One region of the Candidatus Pelagibacter sp. PS_37 genome, then DNA from elsewhere that is predicted to be linked to it. Evidence: riboswitches for the same ligand, from Rfam matches in the RefSeq annotation. Region 1 holds a riboswitch; each other region holds the start of a gene.
What was found. Region 1 has a riboswitch for S-adenosylmethionine ahead of AC5SL9_RS01760 (homocysteine S-methyltransferase family protein). Riboswitches for the same ligand answer to the same signal wherever they lie in the genome.
Positions count from the first base shown of each region.

Region 2: it holds a riboswitch for S-adenosylmethionine, as region 1 does, so the genes downstream of both, AC5SL9_RS03960 (homocysteine S-methyltransferase family protein) here and AC5SL9_RS01760 (homocysteine S-methyltransferase family protein) in region 1, are expected to answer to the same signal.
Region 3: it holds a riboswitch for S-adenosylmethionine, as region 1 does, so the genes downstream of both, AC5SL9_RS03195 (O-acetylhomoserine aminocarboxypropyltransferase/cysteine synthase family protein) here and AC5SL9_RS01760 (homocysteine S-methyltransferase family protein) in region 1, are expected to answer to the same signal.

Region 1 is NZ_CM182067.1:333,608-344,277, reverse strand. Features, by position in the region: gene AC5SL9_RS01825 (NAD-dependent succinate-semialdehyde dehydrogenase) at 1-1,098, opposite strand, end outside; gene AC5SL9_RS01820 (phytanoyl-CoA dioxygenase family protein) at 1,133-1,954, opposite strand; gene moaA (GTP 3',8-cyclase MoaA) at 1,990-2,982, shown strand; gene moaC (cyclic pyranopterin monophosphate synthase MoaC) at 2,983-3,528, shown strand; gene AC5SL9_RS01805 (hypothetical protein) at 3,531-3,800, shown strand; gene AC5SL9_RS01800 (molybdopterin synthase catalytic subunit) at 3,800-4,252, shown strand; gene msrP (protein-methionine-sulfoxide reductase catalytic subunit MsrP) at 4,239-5,144, shown strand; gene msrQ (protein-methionine-sulfoxide reductase heme-binding subunit MsrQ) at 5,169-5,738, shown strand; partial or broken gene AC5SL9_RS01785 (DUF779 domain-containing protein) at 5,735-5,896, opposite strand; gene AC5SL9_RS01780 (DUF1244 domain-containing protein) at 5,987-6,232, shown strand; gene AC5SL9_RS01775 (molybdenum cofactor synthesis domain-containing protein) at 6,233-6,733, opposite strand; gene AC5SL9_RS01770 (sulfite exporter TauE/SafE family protein) at 6,752-7,498, shown strand; gene AC5SL9_RS01765 (2OG-Fe(II) oxygenase family protein) at 7,528-8,118, shown strand; SAM riboswitch class V at 8,207-8,270, shown strand; gene AC5SL9_RS01760 (homocysteine S-methyltransferase family protein) at 8,280-9,188, shown strand; gene AC5SL9_RS01755 (DMT family transporter) at 9,181-10,068, opposite strand; gene AC5SL9_RS01750 (YbaK/EbsC family protein) at 10,065-10,544, opposite strand.
Region 2 is NZ_CM182067.1:741,279-751,948, forward strand. Features, by position in the region: gene AC5SL9_RS03930 (ATP-binding protein) at 1-996, opposite strand, end outside; gene AC5SL9_RS03935 (hypothetical protein) at 1,423-1,986, shown strand; gene AC5SL9_RS03940 (hypothetical protein) at 1,990-2,367, shown strand; gene AC5SL9_RS03945 (hypothetical protein) at 2,663-2,848, opposite strand; gene AC5SL9_RS03950 (NAD(P)/FAD-dependent oxidoreductase) at 2,874-4,217, opposite strand; gene AC5SL9_RS03955 (OsmC family protein) at 4,335-4,886, opposite strand; SAM riboswitch class V at 4,891-4,955, opposite strand; gene AC5SL9_RS03960 (homocysteine S-methyltransferase family protein) at 4,959-6,020, opposite strand; SAM riboswitch class V at 6,090-6,154, opposite strand; gene AC5SL9_RS03965 (DUF1737 domain-containing protein) at 6,450-6,656, opposite strand; gene AC5SL9_RS03970 (hypothetical protein) at 7,098-8,063, shown strand; gene AC5SL9_RS03975 (DUF1737 domain-containing protein) at 8,161-8,232, opposite strand; gene AC5SL9_RS03980 (hypothetical protein) at 8,245-8,592, opposite strand; gene AC5SL9_RS03985 (NADP-dependent oxidoreductase) at 8,726-9,649, shown strand; gene AC5SL9_RS03990 (hypothetical protein) at 9,766-9,930, opposite strand; gene AC5SL9_RS03995 (hypothetical protein) at 9,927-10,109, opposite strand; gene AC5SL9_RS04000 (DUF4396 domain-containing protein) at 10,117-10,554, opposite strand; gene AC5SL9_RS04005 (c-type cytochrome) at 10,560-10,670, opposite strand, start outside.
Region 3 is NZ_CM182067.1:610,761-621,430, reverse strand. Features, by position in the region: gene thiL (thiamine-phosphate kinase) at 1-861, shown strand, start outside; gene AC5SL9_RS03245 (sodium-translocating pyrophosphatase) at 948-3,053, shown strand; gene bamE (outer membrane protein assembly factor BamE domain-containing protein) at 3,061-3,525, opposite strand; gene AC5SL9_RS03235 (ubiquinol-cytochrome C chaperone family protein) at 3,524-3,991, shown strand; gene rpmF (50S ribosomal protein L32) at 3,999-4,181, shown strand; gene plsX (phosphate acyltransferase PlsX) at 4,196-5,197, shown strand; gene AC5SL9_RS03220 (HU family DNA-binding protein) at 5,197-5,499, shown strand; gene AC5SL9_RS03215 (MerR family transcriptional regulator) at 5,489-5,866, shown strand; gene AC5SL9_RS03210 (50S ribosomal protein L33) at 5,868-6,059, shown strand; gene AC5SL9_RS03205 (chorismate mutase) at 6,062-6,352, opposite strand; gene AC5SL9_RS03200 (COX15/CtaA family protein) at 6,395-7,405, shown strand; gene AC5SL9_RS03195 (O-acetylhomoserine aminocarboxypropyltransferase/cysteine synthase family protein) at 7,398-8,726, opposite strand; SAM riboswitch class V at 8,731-8,799, opposite strand; gene rplM (50S ribosomal protein L13) at 8,939-9,400, shown strand; gene rpsI (30S ribosomal protein S9) at 9,402-9,851, shown strand; gene argC (N-acetyl-gamma-glutamyl-phosphate reductase) at 9,886-10,670, shown strand, end outside.

The sequences.
Region 1 (10,670 bases):
TGGCTCATAATAAAAACCTTTATTAAAGCCTGCTGGTCTTTTTCCACCTAATAAAACTTTAGCACCTTCCTGCTTGGTTTTTTCAACCAACTCTTCAATTTCTTCCAATCTTTTTTGAGTTGTTAATGGACCTAATTGAGTGTCTGGATCCATTCCATTTCCAATTTTTAACTTTTTAGTTTTTTCGATAAATAAATTAATAAATTCTTCTTTTTTTGATTCATGGATGTAAAATCTATTAGGAGAAATACAGACTTGTCCATTATTTCTAAATTTTGCAGCGATAGCCATATCAGCTGCTTTTTTAACATCAGCATCATCAAAAACTATAAAAGGAGAATGACCACTTAACTCCATTGTTACTCTTTGAACTTTATCAGCAGCTTGTTTTAAAATTAATTTTCCAACTCTTAAAGATCCAGTAATTGAAATTTTTTTAACTATATCTGATTGAATTAATTGAGAGGCTATGCTTGGTGGATCGCCTGATAAAAGATTAACTGCTCCTGGTGGAACCCCACATTCTCTACAAATATCAACCAACTCCATTACTACACCAGGTGTAATTGTATCAGGTTTAATAATTACCGAACACCCTGCAGCAAGTGCAGTAGATATTTTTCTAGCTGCTAAAATAAGTGGAAAATTCCAAGGCGATAATGCTGCTACAACTCCAACTGGTTGATAATAAACATGAACTCTTGTGTCTTCAAATCTACTTTCAATAGTTTGTCCAAAAATTCTTTTTGTCTCTTCAGCATTCCATTCAAAAATGTCTGCTGCTCCGTTTGTTTCACCAACACCTTCTGCTAAAGGTTTTCCATTTTCTAAAGTCATCCATTTAGCTAATAAATCTTTTTTCTCTCGAAGTTTATCTGCTATACGTCTAAGAATATAAGATCTGTCCCAGGGTGTTGTTTTTTTCCAGATTTGTAATCCTTTTTCAGCTGACTTTAATGCTTTATCAACATCAACAGATGTTGCTTTAGAAGCATGACCTAAAATTTCTTCTGTTGCTGGATTGATAACCTCATAAGTTCCCTTGTCTGCTGAAGGAGACCAGTTACCATCAATAAATTGTCCAAATTTTTCGTACATAATTTATAAATTTTTACTACTTTTATCCTAAAGATCAAAGTTTTGGAAACATTATACCTTCTAATTTATCACCATTTTTATAGCCATTAGCTTCCATAATAGACCTTTCCTCTCTTGCCCATTCTCCCCTATAAATAATCTGCGAATTTTCTTTTGCCATTCTTAATGTGTAACGATGTATATCTCTATTTGGTATAACGGTATCTAATCCTCCATGTAATGTTCTAATATCGAAATAAATACAATCCCCAATATCTAGATCCCACTGCAAAAACTCATAATCATTTTTATTTTTTAATATATCGGGAGTTAATTCATATTTTTTTCCATTAACAATCCCTGGTTCACCATCAACTTCATGGCCGTCATTAAACCGCGTTCTTAGGAATAATTTATCCCACAAATGAGAACCTTTAACCCATGCTATACCATCCTCTTTTTTTATTGGTTCAAGTGGTATCCACAAAACACACATAGATCCTTCAAAATCAAAATATGATATATCGTGATGAAAAGGGGGTAATGATTTTGACCCTGCTTCTCTAAAAAACCAATTATCCATTACTAAATTAATTTTTTTTGCTTCCAAAAGTTCTGCTGCAATTTTTGCAGTAGGAGATTTAAACACGAAATCTCTAAATTCTTCATGCAAATCCCAAGTCCAAAAATCCTCATAATATCCAGGTTGATTTTGATCTTTAGTATGATTTACAAATCGAGGACTAGGGTTTTCTTTGGCTTTATTAATCCCTGTTTTTAACCTGTCAATCCATGCGTTATCAAATTTACCCTTGATTAAGACAGCTCCATCTTTTTTAAATAGATCCAGTTCTGATTTGGTAATAATTTTGCTCATATATTATTATTATAATATAATGTAATAAATATAAGATGAAATTACTAAGTGATACTTTTGGAAGAAAATTTCCCTACATAAGATTATCAATTACAGATGTATGTAATTACAGTTGTACCTATTGTTTGCCACAAGGATATAAAAAGACACCTGGTGACACGAGAAGTTTTATGTCTGCAGAAGAAATATCCAGATTGACAAAAGCATTGTCTGAATTGGGTGTTTGTAAAATTAGATTAACTGGTGGAGAACCAACAGTTAGAAAAGACTTTTTTGATATCTTAAAAGATATGAAGCAAAATTCCAATATACCCAAAGTAACAATGACAACTAATGGTTATCGTTTAAACAAAATTGCAGAACAATTATTTGAAGCTGGTTTAGATGGAATAAATATTAGTATTGACAGTTTAAATAGAGAAACTTTTAAAAAACTAACAGGACATGACAGGCTTAATGAAATTTTAGAAGGCATAAAGATTTTACAAAAACTAGATTTTAAAAATATAAAAATTAATGCCGTTTTACTCAAAGGTATTAATGATACCTATGAAAAATTTGAAAAATTTGGAAATTTCATAAAAGATAACAATATTGATTTTAGATTTATAGAATTGATGCAAACTGGTGATAATTTAGAATATTTTAAAAAAAATCATGTTTCCTCTAAATTATTCAAAGATTATTTAGAGAAAAATAACTGGATACCGCAAACTTATGGGAAAGATGCGGGCCCTTCATTAAATTTTATACATCCAAATTTTAAGGGTAAATTTGGATTAATTGCTCCTTATACTAAAGATTTTTGCCAAACTTGTAATAGATTAAGAGTTACCTCTAGAGGAGATCTAAGATTATGTTTATTTGGGAATACTGGAATTAGCATCAGACATCTATTGCAAGATGATACTCAAAAAGATGAGCTTGTTGATCTTATCATAAAACAATTGCATCTTAAAAAAGAGTCACATTATTTAGAGCTTGGAGATACTGGAATTACTCCAAATTTATCTAGTACTGGAGGATAAATGACAAACTTAAAAGTGATAAACGAGGAAAAATTAAAAGACTGGGCTAAAGAAATTTTTAAAAAAAATTCTTTTAACATGATTGATGTTTCATCAAAAAAAGAAACATTTAGAAGAGCGTTAGCTTCTGGAAGAATTTATGTAGGAAAAGAAGTTTTTAATCTAATTAGAAATAAAGAAATGCCTAAAGGTGATCCGATCACTTTAGCTGAAGTTTCAGCAATTTTAGGTGTTAAAAAAACTAGTGAATTAATTCCATTATGTCACCCACTTCCAATAGATCATACTGCAACAAAAATTATCATGCATGAAGATGATAGCTCTTTAGAGGTTTTTTGTGTTGTGTCAGCTGTTGCAAAAACTGGTGTAGAAATGGAAGCTATTATGGGTGTTAATGCTGCATTAATTACAATCTATGATCTTAGTAAAATTGTAAACCCACATCTTAAAATTGATAATGTGAAATTATTAATTAAAGAGGGTGGAAAAAGTGGTCTATGGATCAATCCTGACGGACTACCAGAGTTTTTAAAAGATATTTTTTAAACATGAAAATTAAACTTGAGTTATTTGGAGCAAGTAGAGATTTTAGCAATAAAGATTACTTAGAATTTGATATTAAAGAAAAAATTGAAATCAAAGATTTAAGGAGAGAAATCATAGATTACTTGGATATTAATTTTAAAGGTAATGAAGATTTTATAAAAATAGTTAAAAGCTCTGCTTTTTGCTCTGAAGATAATAATATTGTTAATGATAATTTTAAAATTACAAAAGATCAAAAAATTGGGATTATACCTCCAATAGGTGGTGGCTGATGTTACATGCAAAAATTATTGATATTGAAAAAAATAAAATAAAAACTTCTGATGCAGAAGCATTTATAAAATCCTCCTCATATGGTGCATCAATTATTTTTAATGGCACAGTCAGAAACATTAATGAAAATAAAGAAGTTATTGGTATAACTTATGATAGTCATGACGAACTAGTATTAAAAAGTTTTGAGGAGATTTATAAAGAAACAACTGAAAAACTTAAAATTATAGATAAAGCAGTCTTTATAGAGCATATAAAGGGCTATGTGGGGCTTGGAGAAACTAGTATAATTATCGCTGTTGCCTGCAAACATAGAGATGAAGCTTACGTATTATCTAGGTATATAATTGAAGAAATCAAAAAAAGATCACCAATTTGGAAAAAAGAACATTATAAAAATGATCAAAGTGAATGGTTAAAGGGTAATCCTATTAAAAATGAAAAAATATAAACATTCAGAAATTACACCAGAATTAATTTACAATAAAAGAAGAAAATTTATTAAATCAATTGGGCTTGGTGTTGGTTCAATATCTTTAAGCAGTATACCATTCTTAAACAATGCTTATTCACAAAGTAAAACTAAGCTAACATCATATGAAGATATTACGACGTATAACAATTATTATGAATTTGGTACCAGTAAAAGTGATCCTTATAGAAATTCACAAGAATTTGTTACTAAACCTTGGAGTGTAACTATTGAAGGGGAAGTAGAAAATCCAGTTACAATTTCAGCTGAAGAAATAATTTCTTTATTTCCTTCGGAAGAAAGAATCTACAAACTAAGGTGTGTTGAGGGTTGGTCAATGGTTATCCCTTGGATGGGATTTTCTCTTAGCAAATTACTTAATAAAGTATCAATAAAAAATACAGCAAAGTTTGTTGAGTTTGAAAGTGTTTATGATCCTGAACAAATGAAAGGTCAAAGATACCCTGTTCTAAATTGGCCATATAGAGAAGGTCTAAGAATTGATGAGGCGATGCATCCCATAACAACAGTTGTTACAGGGGTTTATGGAAAGGCATTGCCCAATCAGAATGGAGCTCCATTAAGAATTTTCGTTCCTTGGAAATATGGTTTTAAAAGTGCAAAAGCAATTGTTAAAATAAAATTAGTTGAAAATATGCCTACCTCATCTTGGATGAGATCGTCCCCAAGAGAATATGGGTTTTATTCAAATGTTAATCCAAACGTATCACATCCTAGGTGGTCACAAGCCACAGAACGTATCATAGGTGAAGGTATTTTAGCTCCTAGAATTGAGACTGAAATGTTTAATGGGTATGGTGATGAAGTTGCACATTTATATTCAGGTATGGATTTAAAGAAAAACTTTTAGATACATAAATTTGTTTTATAAAGCATGCAGAAATATATAAAAATACCAATTTTCTTTTTTTGTTTACTGCCAATATTAATCATTGTTTATCAAATTATTTTTAATCAATTAGGTCCGGAACCTGTGAAAAAAATAACACATGTAACTGGTGAGTGGACACTTCGTTTTATCATAATCACTCTTGCAATGACTCCTTTAAAAAAATTTACTAAATTAAATTTTTGGATTAGCTATAGGAGAATGTTTGGCTTGTTTGTTTTTTTTTATGCATCAGCACACATGATGACATATGTTGGAATAGATTATCGTTTTGATTGGTCTAGTATTGGTGATGATATTATAAAAAAGAAATTTATATTTGCTGGATTTTTAGCTTGGCTTTTATTAGTGCCACTTGCTCTTACTTCATCTAAACGAATGATAAGGTTATTGAGAGACAAGTGGAAAAAACTACACAAGCTTGTTTATATAATTTCTTTATTAGGAATTATTCACTACTTATGGTTAGTTAAAGTAGTTACAGTTGAACCTTTGATTTATCTTATTATTATAGTAATTTTACTTACACTAAGAGTTAAAATGAAATTTAATTAATTAATTGATTTTTTTTCAGGAACGCAAATCTCAGATCTTGTTAAAAATCTTCTGCCAGTTCCATTATCAAGTGAAAACATTCCACCCATACCTTGAATGCAATCAATAATTAAATCTGTATTTTTCCATGCTTCATGTTGAGTTTCACTTATGTAAAAAAGATCCATTAATTATATTATTATTTTCTACTTAAGATTGAATATAGTCTACATCTTGTGCTTAATTGAAATGTGTCTAATAATTTAGTTATGGATAATAATATAAAAAAAGAATTACAGTCTGCTACATTTGAAAGATTGCTCAAACATCTAGATGAACGAAAAGATGTTCAAAATATAGATATTATGAACCTTGCTGGCTTTTGCAGAAACTGTTTATCAAAATGGTATCGAGAAGAAGCAGAGAAAAAAGGTATTGAAATTTCAGACTTAGATGCACGTGAGCATGTTTATGGTATGCCTTATACTGAGTGGAAAGAAAAATATCAAAAATAATTATTTTTCTTTAAGCCTTGGAAAAAGTTCTACAAAATTACAAGGTTTATGATTTATATCTAACTGATGTTTTAAAATTCCATCCCAGGCATCCGTTACTCCCCCTGAAGAACCTGGCAAAGCAAATACATATTTGCCATTAGCTAGTACTGCACAAGCTCTAGATTGAATGGCAGATGTACCAACTGTTTTTAAACTTATTGTTCTAAACACCTCTCCAAAACCTGGAATATGCTTGTCAGCTATCTCGTTTACTGCCTCTGGTGTAATATCTCGACCTGTAAGCCCAGTGCCCCCTGTTGTAATTACAACATCTATTTCTGATTGATTAATCCAATCTTTAAGGATTTTAATGATGTCATCTTTGTTATCTTTACAAATTTTTCTATCTATTAATTTATGTTTAGCCTCTTCTATTTTTTTTACTAAGATCGCACCGGACTTATCGTTCTCAAAAGTTCTGGTGTCCGTAACAGTTAAAAGTGCTATATTTACAATCATAAATTTAAAATAATTATTATGATTATATTATCATTTTTATTTCTTCTAACAGCAACTTTATATTCAAGTGTTGGCTTTGGTGGTGGCTCTACCTATCTAGCCCTTCTATTAATTTGGGATATTCCTTACTTGATCTTTCCTGTAATTGCTCTCTTTTGTAATATTATTGTCGTATCAGGAAATTGTATAAATTATATTAAAGCTGGAAATATCAATTTTAAGATCCTTACCCCATATTTGATATCATCTGTGCCACTTGCATTCATAGGAGGATCTTTATCGGTAGATAAAGAAATTTTTGAAATTTTACTTTTTTTAGTCTTAGCACTAGCAGGAGTTCTACTTCTCATGAAATTTCAATCTTTTGATCAAAAAATTGAAGTTTATAACAAGATACCAAAAATATTATCGATATTAATTGGTGCATCTGTTGGATTTGTGTCTGGTGTAGTTGGAATTGGTGGTGGAATTTTCTTAAGCCCTATATTGTTATTAATTAGAGTAGATAAAGCAAAAAACATTGCAACAGCAGCATCATTATTCATACTGATTAATTCTTTATCAGGACTTGCTGGCCAATTTACAAAGGCATCAACAATAAATGGAATTTATGATTATTGGCCATTATTTCTGTTTGTTTTAATAGGCGGCCAGCTTGGAAACTATTTAAATCTTAAAATTTTTCCTGCAAGAATATTAGCTCTAGTCACATCGGGACTTGTCATATTTGTCGCTATTCGAATGGGACTGAAGTTGTTTGCATAACAGAAGTATTAAATTATTATAGAAAGATTATGAAAACATTTAGAGCATTTGGACCCACTATAGGAAAAACAAAGTTATCCAAAAAAATTATTACTATATTAAATAATCACGTTGATAAGTCCCAATTATCTAAAAAAAATGATTATAGCCCTAAACTTGCAAGTCAAATTAAGAATGAAATTAAGATACCTAAAACTTTAATTAATAAGAGTTTGTCTAAAAAATTAATAAAAAATATTAAAGTTTACCTTGATAAGTCAGGTGTTAAAAAAATTAAAGAAATTAAGATAATAAATCTATGGGTGGTTAGGCAATTAAAAAATGAATATAATCCAATTCATTATCATGAAGGACAACTGTCAGGTGTTGGCTATCTTAAAATCCCAAAAAATATGAATCAAAATAAACTAGTTAAGAATAAAAAGATTAAAACTAATGGAACTATTGATTTTATTAATGGTCAAAAAAACTTTTTAAGTAAAAGTATCTATAATTTAAACCCTAAATTAGGAGACCTATTGATTTTTCCAAATTATTTAATGCACACAGCTTATCCATTTAACGTTGATGGTGAGAGAAGATCCTTCTCATTTAATGCTAAAATATTATTCAAGAAGTGATTTACTAATCAGTCTAATAGATATATAAATAGTTAACCGATTTGATCCATATTGCAGGTACTAACTGCTAAAAAGGAAATCATTATATAATTGGTAAAGGTAGTTGAACTGTATTGTGCACCTGGCATAGAGCTAAGGCACTAAAAAAGTAAGGAATAAAAATGGATATTAATTTTTTTAAAACAACACGAATTTTAGATGGTGGTATGGGACAAGAATTGTTAGCTCGTGGTATGAAGCCAAACGGCACATTGTGGAGTGCAAATGCTGTTTTAAAAGAAGAATACCATCAACTCTTACTAGACACACATTTAGACTTTATTAAAGCGGGTGCTGAAGTTATTGTTACAGCAACCTTTACTACAAGACGAATAAGATTACGTGATAATAAAATTGAAGATAAGTTTGAATACTTAAACAAAAAAGCTGGTGAAATAGCTAAGAAAGCTAAAGAACAATATCCTAATGTGTTAATTGCAGGCGGTCTTCCACCTCAATATTTAACATACGAAGAAGATACAAGACCAGATGATGAAATTAAGCAAAACTTTTATGATCAAGCAAAATTATTAGATCCTTATATTGATTTTTTTTACTTAGATGTTTTATCTAGTGTAAAAGAGTTTAAATTAGCAATTGAAGCAATTGAAGAATTTAATAAGCCATACTTAATAGGTGCTCACATTTCTGAGGGAATAAATCTTCCAAGTGGTGAAAAAATATCAGATATTATTAACAATATTAATCATAATAATTTACTAGGATTAATTTTATCCTGTGTTTCTCCTGAAAACTTTTATGAAAATTTAGAAGAAGTAAAAAATTTAGGTGTTCCATTTGGATTTAAGCTTAATGCTTTTGTGACAACTAATCCTAAAGATGGTTATACTAATAGTTATAATGTCAGTAAAACTGGTAACCCAAATGAATTTTTGGGTCAAAGAAAAGATTTAACACCTGAATTGATGGCAAATTTTGTTAAAAAATTTAAAAATGCTGGTGCTACTATTTTAGGTGGATGTTGCGAAACGAGACCTTCTCATATTAAAGAAATGGTTCAGTTTAAGTAGTCTTTTTTTGATCTGCTTTTTTAACAAAGTAAATTCCAACAACGACTGCTAATAAAGATAATAAAATTTTAGGTGTTATTATTTCTTTTAAAAAAATATAACTCAATATAGTACCGAATATTGGAATTAAGTAAGAGACTTGTGATTGAAATATAAGACCATTATCTTTTAGAATTTTAAATCTTAGCAACCAAGCAACACCTGTTGAAACCATTCCTAGATAAACTACTGATATTGTAGATTCAACGCTTGGAACCGAGTTCCATGGTTTTTCAATAAAATAAACAAATGGTATTAAGATTAGGACAGCCCAAATTAATATAGAGCCTGTTACATTTTCATTCTTTTTCTTACTAATTTTAAGAGTTAAAACTCCTCCAATAACATAACAAGTTGACCCAAGTAATATTAATAACGCAGAAATAAAATTACTATCATTTATTAATAGATTATCTGAAAACAAATAAATAATTCCTGAAAAACCAATTAGTATTCCAAAAGTTTTAACTAAATTGAACTTTTCATTTTTTGTATAAAAGTGACCCAATATTGTTGAACTCAAGGGTGTTGTTGACATTAAGATTGCTGCCAAATTACTTTGTACAGATTTCACACCGTAAGCTATTAAGAAAAAAGGTAATACCAAATTGACAAATCCTATTATAGCAAACCAATACCAATCTTTGGAAAATGCTTCAATCTTAATTTTTTTATAAAAGCATAATAATAATACTGGAATTGATCCAAAAAAAACTCTCAAGAATGCAATCATAATTGGTCCAAAAGATTCTGTTGCAATTTTGATATTAAAAAAAGCTGATGCCCATATTAAAGCTAAAACTACTAATAATGTATAATCAATTAATCTAGGTTGTCTCATTCAATTATATCTTCAACTTTTCCATTCGTAATCTTTTGAATATCGTTATAGTTTGTTTTAAATACACAGTTTGGATGTCCTGCTGCAGCAAACAATTCATTAAACCTTTCTAAAGAATTGTCTATTATAATTTCAATTCTCTCTAAATGCCCAACAGGTGAGACACCCCCTATTGTATAGCCCGTTTGTGTCTTAACTTCTTCTGGTGATGCCATTGAAATATCTTTTTTATCTTTAACTTTTTTTAGTTTATTTAATGAACACCTCTTATCGCCTGCTACTAAGCATAATATAAAAGTATTTTCCGCTTTAAATAATAAGCTTTTGACAATTGCACCTACATCACAAGCTAAAGCTGTTGCTGCATCCTGTGCTGTTCTTGCTGAATTTTCTAAAACTATTACCTCTAAGGAGTGGTCAAAGTTTTTAAGAAATTTTTCAGCTCTTTTAACAGGTTCTTTATCTAATAAGCTCATATTTCAACTAATAATTGATTGATAATTTAACAAATAATGTTGTAATTCATATGTAAAAAACGCATAGGTGATATTTATTATTCAAGCAATATTATTAAAGAAACATTTGTTATTAATTGACCACAA
Region 2 (10,670 bases), 410 kb from region 1:
TTGCTCAGAAGTTTTTTTCATTGGTACACAAACTCTGCCAAGTGATTGTGAATTCAAATGTGGAATTATAGTGCTCGCAGACAAAGACAACAATTGTTCTCTACCCTCATTTGAATTCAGAAAGTTCTGGACGTATTCATTTATAAAAAATTCAGCATCAAATAAAAGGAGCCAATATCTACTTGCTTTTAAAGCTTCAATGTTTATTTCAGTTTTACTTGATTTCGAAGGAATCATTGGGGTAAATACAATATTTTCACCAGCAAAGTTTTTTAGCTCATTTAAAACATCGTCTCTTTTTTTATTACTTTTTAACAAATCTACAGATTTAATTTTAAGTGCCACATCTTTTAAATATTTAGGTGTAAAATTTTTCTTTTTAAAATCTTCAATTTGATTATTTTGAGCAAACGACATTTTAGCACTATGAAAATATGCTTTAGGCGTTTTTATAATATTGAGATTATCAAGATTTTTATCTCCTTCATTTATTGTTCTAAAGTCCGCAGAATGAATACCTGACATCCACAAATCTCCAATAGGTCCTTTAATATACTCATACATGGAAAAGCTAATTGAAGTTTCTTTCTTATAAATATCACCTAAAATATTCTCTCTAAACCTAGTGAATTTAGGAAAGTAATTTTCTAATCTCACTGAAAAGTAATTCATTGTGGAGATATTTAATACAAAACCACCATTAACCAAATTTTTGTCTATTAATTTTTCAAGTGCCATTAATGGGTCTGGCTTTCTTATTCCTACTGGTAGCTGAAGAAATATTAAATCATACTTATCTTTATCTAAATTACTTATGTCCTCTTGAACTTCGTTAAAATTGCCAGTTTTATTTGTAATATCATAACCTTCGTCAGCCAATTCTTTTTCAGGGAAAAAACTTTCAAAGAATATATAATTAAAATTTAGAATTTTCTTATTCTTACTCAAAGATTGTTTTAAAATTTCATTTATCCTAATCGATATAGCCTTTTTCATAATTTATGTTTACATATCATAAGAGACTGTTGCCTTTTTGAAAACATTTTTTTGGCTGATTAAAAACAAAAGTTAATGATTTAAGTAGAATCATGCATTGGATTTCATTCCTTTTCGCCCGTTTACGTTTCTTTTCATTGTTCTCCTCTTTACGTAGACCCTTCGATAAGAGAAGGAGTGAAACCATTACTAACTACAAATTACTTTCCCTTAAAAATACAACCAACAATAGGAGTTTTGATATATGGAAATAAACGGTATTAATAAATACTGTCATGTAAGCGCTTACATTGCTTATGATAACTGCAGCCCAGTTTACAAACAAACCTTTAAGTTTGAACTCAGTCCAAGTACCCATAACAGCATCATTTGGGAGAAAATAATCAAAATACTCAAGAAAAACGGAATAAATGTGGAGCTTAAATCATGAAGAGGTTCTTAATTTTTGTCTCAGCTCATTTATTTTTATTTCTATTAGTCATTGCTTACCAAGCTCAAGCAGATGATGAAGAATGGAATATTAATAGGTATGAAAAGTTAGTTTATGCAAGAGTTTCAGGTGAAGTTACACATGGAGACTCGCTTAATTTTTTTATACACGTTAACGATGATTGTGACAGAGTATGGAACAATTTTACATTTTACACTTATGAAAAACCAGGTGATATCAAACAATTAATAGGAAAACACATCCCAATACGAATTAATAACCAAGAAGAAACTGCTGAAGTTGAGGCGGTAACACCTTTTTTAATGGGTTATCGTGTTTTGTTTTCTATAGGTACTTTTGATCTTCAAAAATACATCTACAAATTAAATGATTTTTATAAGGAAGAAAAAAGGTTTGAAATTGAAATAGTTGATGGTGTTGGTTTTAAAGCAGCAAAATACTTCGATATTCCTAATAATAATTGGAAACTAGATAAACTTGTACCCTCTGTATTGGAAGCTCGTAAACTTTGTAAAACTATTGACCAGGTAGGTAGTTAGATAATGTTAAGAGTTCTTTTATTGATCTTGGTATTGTTACCCACAACATCTTACGCTGATAAAGGCTTGAAAATCTCATGTCTTAATATGAAAGATTTGGTTATTGGAAGAAAGATTAATCCTTTGAAATTTACAATGCAAGCAGTAGGACTTGAATATTTTGATAAAGAAAAAGGAGAATTTATTATGATTGAAGCTAATAAATTAGATATTGGTGAAAACCAGGTAACTGCAAGATTTGCTGATTATGAATTAGGGTTTCAAATGATTGTATTTGATGGAGATACAGAACCTAGCATGACCATGTCAAAATATGATTTTAAAAATAATAGGTTCTTAGAACATTATCAGTGTGATTTTGAAACTACAAATATTGAATAAAATCAGGTATCTAAGTGAAGGAATGAGAGTTAATCAACTAAAAGATCGTAGAATTTAAATATTGATTAATAAAACTATTATAGCGATAGCTATTAACACAGCACTGACAACAATATAATTCAACCTAATATTAAATTTTTTAAAGACTATTTCGGTAATCTTTTCCCAGAATAATACGATTAAGAAGATAATTATAGCTGGCAGAATATATTTGATCATAAATCCATAATTATTGTGTAAGCTAAATAAGTAAGTTCAATGGCTAATAGTATTTCAAGTACAGACATAATTTACTTTATTTAATAATCCAAAAAATGATATTTATTATATAAACCAAAATACCATAAAATAAGAACATCAGAAATTTGTCTTTTCCTGACTTTTCTTTCCAATTTAAAGTAAATAACGCAGCAGGTGATGCAACTAGTAAAATAACCCCAACAACAATTACCAATACTGATAAAATTATAAATACATTCATAAATTAATTTTTATCATATATTTTCTTAAATATTAAATCTGTCTTTAATTGCATAAAACCATACCGCTAATCTAAAATAAAATGTTCTTAACTGGGGGAAGATAAATTTCTTAGGCAATCCTTTATAAATTTTTGAAATATCTAACTCTTTACTGTTTGATAATACTAACTTAGACAATTGTTTTCCAGTCCAAGGAGCAGCACTCACTCCAACCCCATTATAGCCAAATCCATAATAAATCTCTTCATTGTCAATTTTACCAATGGAGGGAGTTAATTTTTGAGATAAAGCAATTAATCCCCGCCAATTGTAATCAATATTAATATCTTTCCATTTAGGAAAAATATCTTTTAAAAACTTTTCCATTTTCTTAGACATATTTAAATTAGATTGATCACTGCCACTTAAATCCCCTCTGGTACCAAATAAAATTCGGTTGTCAGGTAACTTTCGATAATAATATAAAAGATTTTTAGTATTAGCTATTGGAGAAAATGTTGTAAAATTATGTTGGTCAATTTCTTGCTTGGTTAAGGCTCTGGTGACAATAATATTTGAAATTACTGGTAAAATTCTTGAATTCATCTCTGGGATTAAACCTTCTTGGTAGAACCCATTTGTTGCAACGACTATTTTTTTTGAACGAATAGATCCTTCTTTCGTCCTTAAAATATAATTACCATTCTCTTTATCAATTTTATCCACTTTAGTGTGCTCGAAGATTTTTAATTGTTTAGATAAAGCGTATTTTGCAATGCCATTAACAAATTTAAGAGGATTGATTGCAAAACCAGGTTTATATGAAAAAGCTCCAAATTGCTCTGTGCCTCCATGGCCAATTTTATCAAAGTCTTCTTTTGAATAAATTTCAGTTTCAATACCAAACTCTTCTCTATAAGCTTTGGCTTGTTCTTTAATATATTTAAACTTATTTGGATGATGGGCAACAACGTAATTACTATCCCCCGTTACATCACAATCAATATTATATTCTTTTATAATGTCTTTTGTATAATTTGAGCCGTCAACAGAGTTTTTAAAGAACTTTTTAGTTTCATCATTGCCGTAAATAGATTGCATCTTTTTAAAAGACATCTTACTTGGCGGCAGACAACAAAAACCTGCATTACGAGATGAAGCCCCCCAACCTATTTTTCCAGCTTCAACTAAAATGACATCTAAATTATGATTTTCTATTAAATTAATTGCACAGGATAAACCAGTGTACCCTCCACCTATTACAACAATTTCTGAGCTGATATCTTTATTAAGTTTATCTAGATTTAAATTTTCGCTTGAATGATCTTCCCAATAACTACTAACTGGGGTGTTAAATTGATAAATATCTGAATGATAAATATTTTTCATTAACAAGACCCTAGCACGCAATTAATACTTAATTCTAGTCAAACTTCTAATTTTTTAGGATTTGAAATGAACTTAAAAGACTTAAGCCCTATTTTCATAGGGCTTAAATTAGATTAGTTAAGCAGCACTTACTCTTTGCTCTATATGCTCTTCATCATTAGAACTTGAAGAAACCTTTTGGAACAATTTTATAGGAACTCCTTTTGATAAAATATCTAATACCGGGCAATGTGTATTTACCGTATCAATCAATTTATCTATTTCAGCTTTTGGTGATGAAGATTTAATATCAACAGTACCAGAGATGGATTGAAAGCCAGGTCTAGTGTTTTTATTTAAAGCTAAAAAACCCTGAAGATCTAATTCACCTTTTAATTTAACACTAACACTCTCAATATTAATACCCGCTGCTGTAGCAAATGCTTTATAGGTTATCTCCTGACACGTTGCTAACGCTGCTAATATTAACTCTACTGGGCTGGGTCCCTCATCTTTTCCACCAAAACTTTTGGGTTCATCAACAACTAATTTATGCTCTCTAAGAGTGACTACAGATTGAAGTCCTTCTTTAAGAATTGAGTTGCTTTCATATTGGACCACAGCATTTTTTGGGTTGGCTGTAAAATCCTTCTGTAGATTACTTATTGTTTCTTTTAGATTGTTACTCATTTTTTTTCTCCTGTTTTAGTGCTTCGACATATGTCAGGCGCACAATTTAGTTAAATGCCCTTCTTAATTTATTTACGCTTTGTCTCCATATTCAGTCATATGTTTTGGAATTCTTTTATTTTTTCCATACATAAAATGATTTTCCATGTTCTCTCGATATTTACTTGCTGGAACAGTTAAACCAATAGATTCAGCAACTTCCCTAATCAACATTGGGTTTGCTCCACAACATACTCCAAGGTAATTAATACCTAAGGCATAAGCATCTTTTGCAAATTTACCTATTTCATATCTATTACAAAAGTGTGGGTCCAATGCTGTTGGAAATGTTCTTCCATGAGGTGATGGACACTGACAATTACTTCTGTCTGGCAGATTAAAAAATGTTGGGTAATCTTCACTAGTTCTATAAGGAATTGGTAAAGCACCCACATGGCATTTGACTGCTTTTCTAATTTCTTTTAAAAAAGGAAACATGGTAGCAGGTCCTCTAAAACAATTTAAACCAACAACATCAGCCCCTAATTGCTCTAGCTCTTTACATGTATCAACAACTGACTTTCCATCTCTCATTTTATTCTCACCCATTGGCGAAATTGTTAATACTGTTGGAAGATTAGCTTTCTTCATTACCTCAAGTGCTTTGAAGGCCTCTTCAGCATAATAAAAAGTTTCACCAATTAACATGTCAGCACCTTCTTCTACGGCCCAACCAATCATCTCTGTAAACATTCCTTCAACTACTTTTTGAGATTGTGGATCATTATGTTTCCAGATATTTGAATTTGAAATATTACCTGCCATCAAATTTGGTTTAGACCCTTTAGGTGTATCTAGTGCTACTTTTTTTGCAATTTTTAAAGCTGAACGGTTTAGAGGTTCAAGAAGTTCTTCTTTACCAATAACACGCATTTTTTCTCTATGCCCATTATAAGTGAAAGCCTCAACAATATCCGAACCCGCATGCTGAAATTCTCTATGTAAGTTCTCTAAAACTTCAGGATGATCTAATGACACCATTGGAACAAATTCCCCTGATGACATGTAGCCACGTCTTTCTATCTCAAATAAAAAACCTTCTGCACATATAACAGGTCCTTTATCTAATCTTTCTTTTAATTTATTTGTGCTCATTTTTTTTCTCCGAGTTTTGTGGAGAAAAAAGGTCACAAAATAACAAGAGGGTTAAATCCATAGGCCTCTTTTCTCCTTTTTAGTGCTTAAGCAAATGCAGGGCGCACAATATGGTTCAACTGCCCGGCTTAATTTTATGAAAGATAAAAAAAAACCACCTGTCTAAAGCGGTGGTTTAAGCGTCGCTTTAGCAGGATTTATAACGCGCTCTGCAATTTAACTTAAATCAGCGCAACTAAATATAATCAACTTTCTCTCAAACTGTCAATTGAAAAAATAAATAATAGTTAAAATTATGAGAATAATGACAATCCAAATACTAAGATTAGTTAAGAATTGCTTTAATTTAGAATTAGATTGTAGAAAAGCTGGGAGTACTAATAAGAGTATCCCTAGCATATAAACAAAGGGTAATATCTGATCTGCCATTTATATCGATGATAGCTTCATCTTTTTGGAATACTTTTTCTGAGGTGAATTTTTTATAACTGCTTGAGCACAACGCATGACCCCTCTTTTTTTATCAAAAGTCATTTTGGGTTCACCATACAATTTCCATCCATTGGATATGGCCTCCGTGACACGATGGCAAAATTCTGAAGTGTCGTCACTTGTAATAAATCTATAACCTTTCATAATCAGACCTTAACAAGTCCTAAATCGGGTGTCTATATCTAGGACAATTATTACTTAATGAAATAATAAGATTGGTTAAGAATTTTTGTAATAGAGAATCTTTTAAATACTTTTATCAATAAATTCATATAACTCATTAAGTGTTATACTTATGTTAATTATAATCCTGTATTAAATGAAATTTAAGTCATTATTCAACTAGACAAAATCATTAATTAATATAAATGATGATGAATCAACTCCTCTTAAAACTTATTATTAAATTCTCTAGCTAGATTTTAACTTCGAATAATATAATGATTGATGAATCAACTCTCCTCAAAGTAAACTAATAAACTTATCTATAGATATATTTTTACCAACCTATTAAATCGACCTTAAGACTAAGAATCGTTCGAAATGAAAAACAATAAAAAAAACATAAAATAGGAAAATAGAAAAATGGAAATGACCTTAATATATACGATAGTAGGCTTTGCTTTAGCGGGGTACAGTGTTATTGCAAATGACTCAATTCAAACATTGGGAACTTTTATCGCGTCAAAACAAAAATGGTTTAAATGGTACACTCTTGCTAGTGCAGCATCATTTGTAATGATACTTGCTATTACTTGGGGCTGGTACAGTAATGATGGAGATATCTCTTACGGCAGACTAACAAGAATACCTTTCCAAGAAATACAATGGTATCACGCAGTGGCACCAGGAATACTTCTAGTATTAACAAGAGTAGGTATACCTGTTTCAACAACCTTCTTAGTTTTATCAGCTTTTGCATCAACGGTAGTACTTGAGAAGATGCTTATGAAAAGTGTTGTCGGCTATGGTTTAGCTGCAACGGCTGCTTATATTTGCTGGGTCGTTATTTCAAAATTTATTAATGAAAAACTAGATGAAGTTGAAGACAAATGGATTGGCTTTTGGCGTAACTCTGTTTGGGTAACTTCTGCTTGGTTATGGTGGGTTTGGTTATCTCATGATGTAGCTAACATTGCAGTTTATCTTCCAAGACAAATTGATGTTAACTTATTATTAATTGTACTAGCTTACTTTACAGCACTACTTTTTTATATCTTCTACATTCATGGTGGAACTATTCAAAAGGTTGTCTTAGAGAAAACTGGCACAAGGTACGCAAGATCAGCAACCATAATCAATATTATTTATGCTGCGGTTCTTTATTATTTTAAAGAACTTAATGACTTACCAATGTCAACAACTTGGGTGTTTGTTGGACTATTGTGTGGAAGAGAATTAGCAATCGCATCAATGAATAGTGATTATAAATTCAAATATGTGTTTCCACTAATTGGTAAAGACTTTCTTAAAATGACTATAGGATTGACGGTGTCAGTTGCAATTGTACTTGCAATTCACTACATCATTATTCCTAACAATTGGTTTTAAGGAAGTAAGACATAACATTGTAATTATTAGCTCTAAGCATTTAATTTATTGCTTAGGGCTTAACAATTTAAGCAAAATAGTTTCAAGTATTAATTATTTAAGTTGCCTCTGTAACACGATGACAAAATTCTGAAGTATCATCGTTTATAATAAATCTATAACCTTTCATCTATACTCCTTTTTAATTTTGTTTTTTATATTGTCTTCTTATGAAGATTATTATGTAAGTGAAGACAAAACCAAAGACAAATTCATCTAAAATTGATCTGTGATTACCCATACCACTTGCAAAATTCCATCTATTAGCATTAAAAAAATCAATCCCAATATCAAATGCTTCTTTACCATTAGAGGCTGAAACAAAAAGATAAACGATTATTACCAGTAAAAACCCACCCATATAAGAGGATAAAACATCTAATAAATGAGTTTTATTCTTTTTATTTTTTATAAGTTTATTTCCAGGGTTTGAAACAACAAAGCTAATAGCAAGTAGGATTAGAAAAGATATTAAGATTAACCAATACATAAAAGTATACTACTAAATCTTAAATAAAGTGTCTAGGTGATGGAATGATTGTTATTTAATAAAATATATACTACATAGCTTTCTTTATGTTTTGATATATTTTAAAAATTATTTAATTAAAAAGGAATTCACAATGAAAGCTGTCGTTTATAAAGATTATACTGCCAATATTGAAATTATTGATATTGCAAAGCCAAAACTTCAAAATAAATCTGTCCTAGTAGAAGTACATGCCGCTAGCATTAATCCGATCGATAATATTTTACATGCAGGTTATCTAAAAGAAATGCTAGAGCTTAGCTTTCCTCATATTATGGGCTATGATGTTTCAGGCAAAGTAGTCGAGGTTGGTAAAGATGTACTTAATGTCAAAGTTGGTGATGAAGTATTTGCTCGTCCCAATCAAGAAGACGCTGGCTCAATTGCTGAGTTTGCTCGTATCCAAGAAAATGAACTTGCCATTAAACCAGAAAATCTAAGCCATATAGAAGCGGCATCTGTCCCACTAGCGGGTTTAACAGCATGGCAGGCATTAGTTACGAAAGGTAATATTAAGCAAGGTGATAAAGTGTTGATCCACGCTGGTTCAGGTGGTGTTGGAACACTTGCCATCCAAATTGCAAAACATTTTGGGGCAACAGTTGCAACAACTACAAGCTCTAAAAATATTGAACTTGTTAAAAGTTTGGGAGCTGATCTAATAATTGATTATACCACTCAATCATTTGAAGATAAATTGTCTGATTATGATTTAGTCTTTGATATGATTGGGGGTGATGTACTTGCTAAGTCTTTCAAGGTTTTAAAAAAGGGAGGTACTCTGATTTCCATTAAGGGCCAAGATACTGAAGACCTTGCTAAAAAATATGGTGTAAACTTTGAATGGTTTTTCATGTCACCTGATGGAGCAATGCTAACAGAACTTGTAACATTAATTAGTCAGGGCACCATTAAAACTGTCATTGACAGCACGTATCCAATGGAACAGGCCTCAGAAGCTTTTGGAAAACTAGCAGAGGGTCGAACTAAAGGTAAGATTGTTCTTACAATTAAATAGGGTTTAGATAATCAAGCTATTAAAGCTTAAATCTTGAGCAAAGAAACTTAAAGATCAAATAGTTAAATTTACCAAGACCATAGAAATTAGGTACAGGTTTTTTAGTCTTTAATTTTTTAGCTTTTTTCTTCTTCATAGCCAATATGGTTTTGTGTTTCGTTTGAATGTTTTAGATTATAACAATCTGTGCAAAGTAAGATCACCTCTGGTCCTGAGCTTACTTGTGTTAAGATGGCTGTATCATCTCCACACTCACTGCACCCTGATAAACGTTTCTTCATTTATGTTTATTACGGGTAATTTGATTAATTCTATCAATATAATTTTTTATCTCAGGTTTATCTTGAGCTTTATTATCTTGTTTGGGGTTTTTCTTCCTTTGGTAATAATAATAGATAGGCATAACAACAGATAAGGCAACGATAATAATTGCTAATATGATTTCAGAAGTTGTAACCATTTAATATTTAATGACAGGCTTGATTGAATTTTTTAAGTCTCCAATAATTATAAGGCCAGGGTGTTAAAAATCCCGCAGTTAACATAATAGGTACCACCCACCAAGTTAGCATCGCTCCACCGGTTAAAAAATAATCTGTAGCGTTCATAGAAATTTCCATACTAACCATTGAGATAAAACTCATGCCACAAGCGGTCTTTAACGCACTGATAAAATCAAACTTTTGTTTCATTAAGATGTAGGTCTCAAGCATAATACTGGTTAATAAACCATTAATGATTGCTAAAGTCATAATGCCTAAAACTGGAAAAGGAATTTTACTTAACTGAAAAAATAATATGGTTCCAAAATCTCCAATAGAACAACCCAACAAACACCAAGCAGTATTTTTGGCACTTCTTTTCCAGGTGTGTTTACAAGACCAATGAAATGTATCTGTTGCCATTTAATTTATTTACTTAAATTTATTTGATGTTGGTAATAATCATTAGGCCAAAAACTTTTAATGTAGGCTAAAACTGAATCTATATCTTTGTCATTTAATTTATCTCCAAAAGCGCC
Region 3 (10,670 bases), 280 kb from region 1:
AATAAATTAGCAGTATCTGTTGATACTTATACAGAAGGCAATCATTTCATAGACTTTAAAAGACCTGATCTTGTCATTAAAAAAATAATTAGATCATCAATTTCAGATTTAATATGCAAAGGTATTAAACCAAAATATTATTTTATTTCTGGTTCTGGTAATAAAAAAAGTTTTTCTAAATTAAATTTATCAAAAATCAGCAAATCACTTAATCAAGAACAAAATAAATATAAAATATTTTTAAGTGGTGGAGATACAGTTTTTTCTAACAAGTTAAGTTTTACAATTACTTCAATAGGTTTTGCTGACAATATTATCTATAGAAACAAAGCTAAACTTTATGATGATGTATATGTCTCTGGAAATATAGGAGACAGCTATTTAGGGCTATTAGTTTTAAAAAATAAAATTAAGCTTAATTCAAGATTAAAAAAATATTTTACTAATCAATATTTTATGCCAAATATTCAATTAAAATTAATTGATCAAATTAAAAAGTTTGCCAATACCTCAATTGATATATCTGATGGACTTATAGCGGACCTTGATAAAATGATTAATAATCAGAAATTATCTTATAAAATTTTTTTAAAAGATATTCCAATTTCAAGTAACCTAAAGAAGATACTTGCTCTTAAAAAACTATCTAAGATTAATTACATTTCTAATGGTGATGATTATCAGGTCTTATTTACAGCTTCTAAAAATAAGATGAGAATCATAAGAAAAATAGCTACTAATTGCAGAGTTAAGCTAACTAAAATTGGCACAATTCAAAGCCATGTTAAAAAATCATCCATTGTAGATGTTGAAAATCGGCAAATTACCCTTAAAAATAAAGGTTATTTTCATAAGTTTTAAAAAGTTAAATATTGCCTTTTATTGCTTTTTTTGTATTGTCCGGACTTTAAAGAATAAAATTTAACAACCAAACAACCAAAGGCAAAATGAACTCACTAATAGAAACAATATTATTATTTACCATAGCAGCTGGATCTCTTTCAATCGTTTATGGTTTTTTTACAGGAATGAATATCCTTAACTCAAGTGCAGGAAATGCCAAGATGCAAGAAATAGCATCAGCAATTCAAATTGGTGCTAAGGCTTATTTAGCAAGACAATATAAAACAATTGCCGTGGTTGGAGTTGTTGTTTTAGTCATTATTTTCTTTGTGTTCAGTCCATTAGTTGGTTTAGGTTATTTTATTGGTGCTACATTATCAGGTATAGCTGGTTATGTTGGAATGTTAGTTTCTGTTCAAGCTAACGTTAGAACTGCTGAAGCATCAAGAAAAGGTTTAGCAAGTGGTCTTGCAGTTGCATTTAAATCAGGTGCTGTAACTGGAATGTTAGTTGCTGGATTAGCTTTACTTGCAATCGCAGTTTATTACTATTTTTTATTAAAAGCAGGCATTGATGACAGAGAAGTTATTAATGCATTAGTAGCATTAGGTTTTGGTGCTTCTTTAATATCAATTTTTGCAAGATTAGGTGGTGGAATTTTTACAAAAGGTGCTGATGTTGGTGCTGACTTAGTTGGTAAAGTTGAAGCGGGTATTCCAGAAGACGATCCTAGAAATCCAGCTGTAATTGCTGACAATGTTGGAGATAACGTTGGTGATTGTGCTGGTATGGCAGCAGATTTATTTGAAACTTATGCTGTAACAATTGTTGCAACAATGGTTCTTTCTTCGATATTTTTCTATGGTGATATAAATATGATGATCTATCCTCTAACTATTGGTGGGGCTTGTATTTTAACATCAATCTTAGGAACTTTCTTTGTTAAACTTGGAAAAAGTAAAAATGTTATGAACGCTTTATATAAAGGATTTGTAGTTTCTGCTGTTTCTTCATTAATAATTTTATACCCTGTTACTGATTATGTAATCGGATTTGCAAGCGAATATACTGTTAATGGTAAAAGTTTTACTGGTATGAGTTTGTATTACTGTGGAATAATTGGTTTAGTTATTACTGGACTATTAATTTGGATTACTGAATACTACACTGGTACTGAATACAGACCAGTAAGAAGTATTGCTAAATCTTCTACAACTGGTCATGGAACAAACGTTATCCAAGGCTTAGCTGTTTCTATGGAAGCCACTGCTGTACCAGCTTTAATTATTGTTGCCGGTATATTAGCAACAAATTCAATCGCTGGTCTTTATGGTATCGCTATTTCAGTAACTACAATGCTTGCATTAGCAGGTATGGTTGTTGCTCTTGATGCTTATGGTCCTGTAACAGATAATGCTGGCGGTATTGCTGAAATGGCTAAATTACCAAATAGTGTTAGAAAAACTACTGATGCATTAGATGCAGTAGGTAATACGACTAAAGCTGTTACTAAAGGTTATGCTATAGGTTCAGCAGGTTTAGGTGCTCTAGTATTATTTGCAGCTTATGTTGAGGATATCAAACACTTTTCAGGTGTAGCAGGTTCAAAGCTTGAGGGAATTGTTGTAACTTTTGATTTATCAAATCCTTACGTTGTAGTTGGTTTATTAATTGGTGGAATGCTTCCATATTTATTTGGATCAATGGGTATGCAAGCCGTTGGTAGAGCAGGTGGTGCAGTGGTTGTCGAAGTAAGAAGACAATTTAAAAAATATCCAGGTATCATGAAGGGTAAACAAAAACCTGATTATGCTAAATTAGTAGATTTATTAACTTTAGCTGCAATTAGAGAAATGATTATACCTTCATTATTGCCAGTTCTTTCTCCTATTGTTTTATACTTTGTAATACTAGCTATAGGTGGTCAAGTTGCTGCTTTAGCTGCAGTAGGTGCAATGTTGTTAGGTGTAATTATTACAGGTTTATTTGTAGCTGTTTCAATGACTGCGGGTGGTGGTGCTTGGGATAATGCAAAAAAGTATATTGAAGACGGAAATCACGGTGGAAAAGGTTCTGAAGCACACAAAGCTGCTGTAACTGGTGACACTGTTGGAGACCCGTACAAAGATACTGCTGGTCCTGCTGTAAACCCAATGATTAAGATTACTAATATTGTAGCTTTATTATTGTTAGCTGTAATTGCTGGCTAAGAAAAGATTAATTTCTTTTTCTTTTACCTAAGGGGTCGTTAATTTTCTGTCTCATACTGGATAGAAAGTCGTATACAAATGTGTTTTTCTTGTATTGATTTTCAGTGGTTTGTTCTGCAAATTTCAATTCTTGCATATTAGTGAGATCTAGAAACTCTTTAGTTTCTAGAAGACCCATACTGTTGATTTCTAATAATAGAACATTGTTTACAATAATTCTTTCACTGCCAAATTTTGCAAGAGATGAATTATCTGTTTTTCTTTCAATATAAATCCATAAATCATTGTCAAAAGTACTTTTAGTTGATGGTGAACCTAATAATTTTAAAATATCATTTTTATTTGACTGATTAACAGTAAGTTTTTCTTGTTTTTTATTTAAAAAATGAACACCGTGGTGTTTTTCAACTTTTTTTAAAGTACAAGCTGAAATAAATAATGATATTATAATAAATACAAATAATTTTCTCATGGATAAAAACTATATAAATATTTACAACAATTTAGTTCAATTAACTAGAAATAAAGATTTGTATAAAGATTTTAAAAACCAAGACACTTTTTCTGATAGATTAATATTCTTTTTACTTCATTTTGCTTTCTTTTTGAAAGTTTATAAGGAAAATAATGATAAAAAAATACTACAAGAGATTTATGATTTTACCTTCAGACAAGTTGAATTAAGCATCAGGGAAATTGGTTATGGCGATCAATCAATTAATAAAAAAATGAAAGATTACCTAAACTTATTCTATGGAATGATCGACAAAATTCACAGTTGGGATGAATTAGATATAGAATCTAGAAACTCTATTTTGGTAAATTTTTTAGATAATTCATCTAATATTGAGTATTTGGTTAATTATTTTGAAAATTATAGGTTAAATTTAAAAAATAATACTTTAAATTCTTATATAAAAGGTGTAGTTAAGCACTAATTTTATTATGGCTGTACCTAAACGAAAACAATCACCGTCAAGAACTGGAATGAGAAGAGCTCAGAATATGAAGTTCAAATCTACCAATATTGTTGAGGACAAGAAATCTGGAGAATACAGATTACCTCATCACTTAGATCTAAAAACAGGCATGTATAGAGGTAGACAAGTTTTAGATCCTAAGGAATAAAAGTCCAAAATTAAATGAGCAAAATATTAAAAATTGCAGTTGATGCAATGGGTGGAGATAATTCACCAAAAAAAATTATTGATGGAATTAATCATCATTATAAAAGTAACGCTAATACTTTTTATCAAATTTTTGGTGATAAGGAAAAAATTCAAAACTATATCAATCAATTACCCACATCTTCATTTGAAATAATTCATACTAAAGATCTGGTTAAAGGAACTGATAGTCCTTTAGAAGGAGCTAAAAGAGGAAAAAATACTAGTATGTGGTTAGCCGTACAAAGTGTTAAAGAAAAAAAATCTGACATAGTTATTTCTGCCGGTAACACTGGAGCATTACTGGTTATTTCAAAACTTAATCTAAAGATGATTGAAAATATTGATAAACCAGCTCTTTCTGCTTTATGGCCAAATAAAAAGAATATGAGTGTTGTGCTAGATTTGGGAGCTAATATCGAATGTAGTCCAAAAAATTTAATTGATTTTTCTATAATGGGATCTTCGTTATTTAAATCGTTATATCCTGATGATACCGCTAAAGTTGCTTTATTAAATATAGGGTCTGAAGAAATTAAAGGTAATGAGACTATTAAAGAAACTTACCAACAATTAAATCAAAGAAATAACACTGACTTTGAGTTTAAGGGTTATATAGAAGGTAATCAGTTAATGAATGGCGATGTAAATGTTATCGTTGCAGATGGATTTACTGGGAATATTGCTTTGAAGACAGCCGAAGGTACTGCAAATTTTATTACCAGTGAATTAAAGAAAGCCATGACAGGTAATATTGTTGGTAAAATTTCATCTTTACTAAATATTTCAAATTTAAAAAAATTTAAAGAAAGATTAGATCCAAGACTTTATAATGGTGCAATTTTCATAGGTTTAGATTCTCCTGTTATTAAAAGCCATGGTGGAACAGATTATATAGGTTTTTCAAACTCATTAAGTGTTTGTACTAGAATTGTCACTGGAAATTTAATAGAAAAGATAAGAAACAACATAAGTTAATGAAAAGAACTAACTTAACAAAAAAAGATCTTATAAATTCAATTTATATGCAAATTGGTTTTTCAAAAAATATATCTGAAAATTTAATTGATGATTTTCTAATTACAATAGTAGACAATTTAAAAATAGAAAAAAAATTAAAGCTCTCTAAATTTGGTACTTTTTCTATAAGGGCAAAAAAAAGTAGAATTGGACGAAATCCCAAAACAAAAGAACAAACAACTATATCTAATAGAGATGTTGTTTTATTTAAAGCTTCTAAGGAATTTAAAGATTTGGTAAATTCTAAGAATGATTCATAAAAATAGTGATGCTTATAAGTCAATAGGTGAGGTTGCTAAAATTCTTGGTCTTGTAAACAAAAAAAAAGGAACCTTGAATACTCATACTATTCGATTTTGGGAGAAGGAATTTAAGCAAATTAAGCCAAAAATTTTAAATGGTAATAGAAGATATTATAATAATGATACTATTGAGGTTTTAAAAAAAGTTAAATATCTACTCAAAGATCAAGGAATGACAATTATTGGTGTTAAAAAAGTTCTTAATTCTGATAAATCATTAAAACTTGACGAATTACCAAATAATTCTATAAATGCTGATTATAATTTAAAAAATAAACTTAAGAAGATTTCCGATTTAATAAAAAAAATAAAAAGTTTAAAATAAAATGGCAAAAAAAACACACGTTAAAGTTAGATTAGTACCAGAGGCTAAACCTGATAGTCCTTTTTTTTATTATGTTAAAAAACCTGCAGGTGGTGAAAAAGCTAAAGTTAAATTGTCAGCAAAGAAATATAACCCTTCTACAAGAAAACATGAAATGTTTGTGGAAAAAAAATTACCTCCACACAGTAAATAATATTATTTTTTTCTAAAATTTCTTTTTTCGTAATCAATAAAAGACCAAATCATATTTTTCCAAATTCTATTAGTGATTTTTGGGTCAATATTAGTTTGTATTGATTTTTTTTTAATTTTTTTAAGTATAAAATTGATCCTTTTTTGATCAATTATTTCTTTTTTATGTATTTTTACTTTTAGCACTTCATTGACTAGTGAAGATCTTTTTTTGATTAATTTAAGTAAATCATTATCAAGTTTATCAAGCTTAATTCTAATCTGATTTAGTTTTTTTTTATTAGTAGGCGACATTTATTCAATTGGTTATTAAGATAATTATTATAAGTATAATTTATGTTTGTAAATAGCGACAACTATATAAAATATTTAAAATTGTGGTTAATAACTTTATTTTCATTAATTGTTCTTATGGTAGCTGTCGGTGGTCTTACTAGACTAACAGACTCTGGTTTATCAATCACAGCTTGGGAGCTCTTTACTGGAATACTCCCACCTATGAATATTAATGAGTGGAATTTTTATTTCTCAGAGTACAAAAAAATTCCTGAATATAAAAATATTAACTACGGCATGTCCTTAGATGAATTTAAAGTGATTTTTTATTGGGAGTATGCTCATAGATTATTAGCAAGATTTGTAGGTTTGTTTACTTTAGTGCCTTTGCTTTTCTTTACGTTCTATTTCAAAAAAACTCTGCATTATTCTAGTAAATATTATTGGATTTTTTTTCTTGTATGTCTTCAAGGATTCATCGGTTGGTATATGGTATCTAGTGGATTAATTGAAAATAATGACGTTAGTCACTTTAGACTTAGCATTCATTTATCTTTGGCCTTATTTATTTTATGTTTAATTTTTTGGTATATTTTAGATATTCATAAAATTAAGAAATTTGAAAATAAAATTCCAAATTTATTTTTATTATTCATACTTAAATTGATAGTTTTACAGATTGTATTGGGTGCTTTTTTATCAGGTTTAGATGGTGGTCTTATCTATAATTCATGGCCTGATATGAATGGTAGTTTTTTTCCAAATGATGTTAGTTATGGTGATTTAATTACTACTCAATTATTTAACAACCCATCAATTATTCAATTTTTGCATAGATCAACTTCATATTTGCTTTTATTTTTTATAATCATTTTAAATTTTATCTATTTTAAAAAACAATATGATTTTAAATATGTATTATTTTTTGATGTTGCTATCTTAATTCAAATTTTTTTAGGAATTATAACTTTGATTTCTGGTGTAGAGATTACATACGCTTCACTACACCAGCTAGGTTCAATATTAGTTTTGAGTTCTTATTTTTTGATATTATATAAAAACTCTAACTAACTGCTTTCAAATTTCCTTTTGAAGATTTATTTAAAGCTTGGTCTAAATCCTCAATAATGTCATCTATATGCTCAATACCAATACATAATCTTACGTATCCAGGAGTTACACCTGAGGCTAACAATTCTTTTTCTGTTAACTGACTATGAGTTGTTGTTGCAGGATGAATTGCTAAACTTCTTGCATCTCCAATATTTGCAACATGATAAAACATTTTTAAAGACTCGATAAATCTCTTACCTGCTTCAATACCACCTTTGAGCTCAATACCAACTAAACCACCATTTCCTTCATTAAGGTATTTTTTAGCACGATCAGCAATTTTACCTTCATGTTCTGTTGGATAGATTACTCTTGTTACTTCTTTATTTTTCTTTAAATAGTCAACAACTTTTGATGCATTTGAGCAGTGTTGTTTCATTCTGAGAGCAACTGTTTCTAGCCCTTGAATAATTCCAAATGCATTGTCAGGTGATAGGGCAGAACCAAGATCTCTTAGTAATGTAACCCGCGCTCTTACTGCAAAAGAAACATTAGCCCCAGTTAATTCTGGAACCACTTTTCCCCATACAGCTCCACCGTAACTCGCGTCAGGTTCGTTAAATAAAGGTTGTCTTTTGGGATCAGCTGTCCAATCAAAATTACCTCCATCAACTAAAGCTCCACCTACAACTGTACCGTGACCACCTATATATTTTGTTAATGAATAAACTACTACAGCAGCACCATGTTCTAAAGGTTTGCAAATTACAGGGGCAGCTGTGTTGTCCATTATTAATGGTATATTGTATTTTTTACCAATATCAGAAACTTCTTTAATTGGAAAAACTCTCAAATAAGGATTTGGTAAAGTCTCACCATAAAAAGCTCTAGTTTTATCATCAACAGCTTTTTCAAAGTTTTTTGGGTCAGAAGGGTCTGCATATCTAACTTCAATACCAAGTTTACTTAATGTATGCGTGAATAACGAAATAGTACCTCCATATAAATCCGTAGAGCTGACTATATTATCTCCGGCTTGTGCAACGTTTAAAATTGCAAAAGTTGATGCGGTTTGTCCAGATGCTACTGTTAAACAGGCTAATCCTCCTTCTAATGAAGCAACTCTTTTTTCAAGAGCATCATTTGTTGGATTCATTATTCTTGTATAAATATTTCCAAATTCCTTAAGAGCAAACAAATTCGCAGCATGTTCAGTACTATCAAATTGATACGATGTTGTTCTATAAATTGGAACTGCTACTGCTTTGGTTGTTGGATCACTTCTATAATCACCACCATGTATAGCTATAGTCTCAGGGTTTTGTCTTTTTGTACTCATCTTAATACTCCTTTTTTAGTACTTTTGCTTTATGCAAGGCGTACAATACAGTTCAAATGCGCCTACCGATAATGTGGGTAAAAAATCCTTTTTAGCAATAACTAGCCTGCAATAGGAACAAATCGGCTATATAAAAATATCATTTAAGCAAGATATTGCAAGGGAAATATAAAATTGACATTATATCTAATAATAGTATTAATCCTCGCACAATGACAAAATTTCTAAAAAGTGGTGATTTAAACAGTAACTGGTTTGAGATAGACGCTAAAAATGCTGTAGTTGGCAGATTAGCTTCTATTATTGCTATGATTGTTAGAGGAAAAAATAAAACAACTTTTACACCTCATATGGATGATGGTGATTTTGTTGTTGTTAAAAATGTTGAACAAGCAAAGTTCACAGGAAAAAAATTTAAAGATAAAAAATATTATAGACATACTGGTCACCCAGGTGGAATTAAAGAAATTACTCCTGAAAAGTTATTAGAAAAAAATAAACCTGGCGAGACATTAAAATTAGCTATTAAAAGAATGTTACCTGGGGGAGTTCTAGGAAGAAAACAGTTAACTAAAGTAAAAATTTATGCTGGTGAAGAACACCCTCATGCAGCACAAAACCCAAAACTTTTAGACCTAGGTAAATTAAACAGTAAAAATTTAATAAGAAATTAATATGGTAACAACAGCTACACCAAATAAAGTATCTACAAAAAAACCTAAAATTAAATTAGATTTTAAAGATAGTAAATACGCAACTGGTAGAAGAAAAAAATCTATTGCAAAAATTTGGGTGAAAAAAGGTACAGGCAAAATTTACGTTAATGGCAGAACTATGGATGAGTATTTCACTAGCGGAAGTCACAAAATGCAAATCACAAGACCATTTGAGATTATAAACCAAGCAACTGATTATGATGTAAGATGTAGCGTAGCAGGTGGTGGTCACACAGGTCAAGCTGGTGCAATGGTTCATGGTATTGCTAAAGCATTAATCTTATTTGATTCAGAGAATAGAGCAGTACTTAAGACAGAAAAGCTTAATACTAGAGACTCTAGATCGGTTGAAAGAAAAAAACCTGGTCGTAGAAAAGCAAGAAGAAGCTTCCAATTCTCGAAAAGATAATTCTTTTTTAACTCTAAACTGTTATAATAAAAAAATGCCTAAGCTTAATGTTTTAGTTGCTGGATCAACAGGTTATATTGGTGTTCAATTAATTAAATTATTAGTTAAACACAGCAATGTTAACATTAAATATCTTTGTGGTAATACGTCTGTTGGAAAAAATATTTCAAGTTATGAAAAGTCATTAAGTTCAAAAAAATTACCTAAAATTATTAGATACAATAAAGAACTTTTAAAAAACATAGACCTTGTTTTTACAGCTCTACCTAATGGTGAAGCACAAGATATTTCAAATGATTTATTAAAACACAATATATTAATTGATTTAGCTGCAGACTTTAGACTTAATAAAGCATCAAATTATCTAAAATGGTACAAACAAAAACACAGATCTGTCAAAAATATTAAAAAATCAATTTATTCATTACCAGAAATCAATGGTGACAAATTAAAGAAATTTAATATTATCGGATGTCCGGGTTGCTACCCAACATCAATACTTTTACCACTTATTCCATTAGTTAGGAAAAATTTAATAAAAACAGATAATGTTATTATAGATTCAAAATCTGGTTACTCTGGTGCTGGAAGAGGTGTGCATAAAAAATATAAGAATAAAAATCTTTATGAATCCTTAAGCGCTTATGGTGTTGGTTTCCATAGACATAACTCTGAAATTCAACAAGAAATCGAAAACTACACTAAAAAGAAATTTTCTTTTACATTCACACCCCATTTAACACCAATGTTTAGAGGGATACTTAGTACTATTTACTTAGACCTTAACAAAGGTGTAGGTATTAAAAATTTAGAAAACAC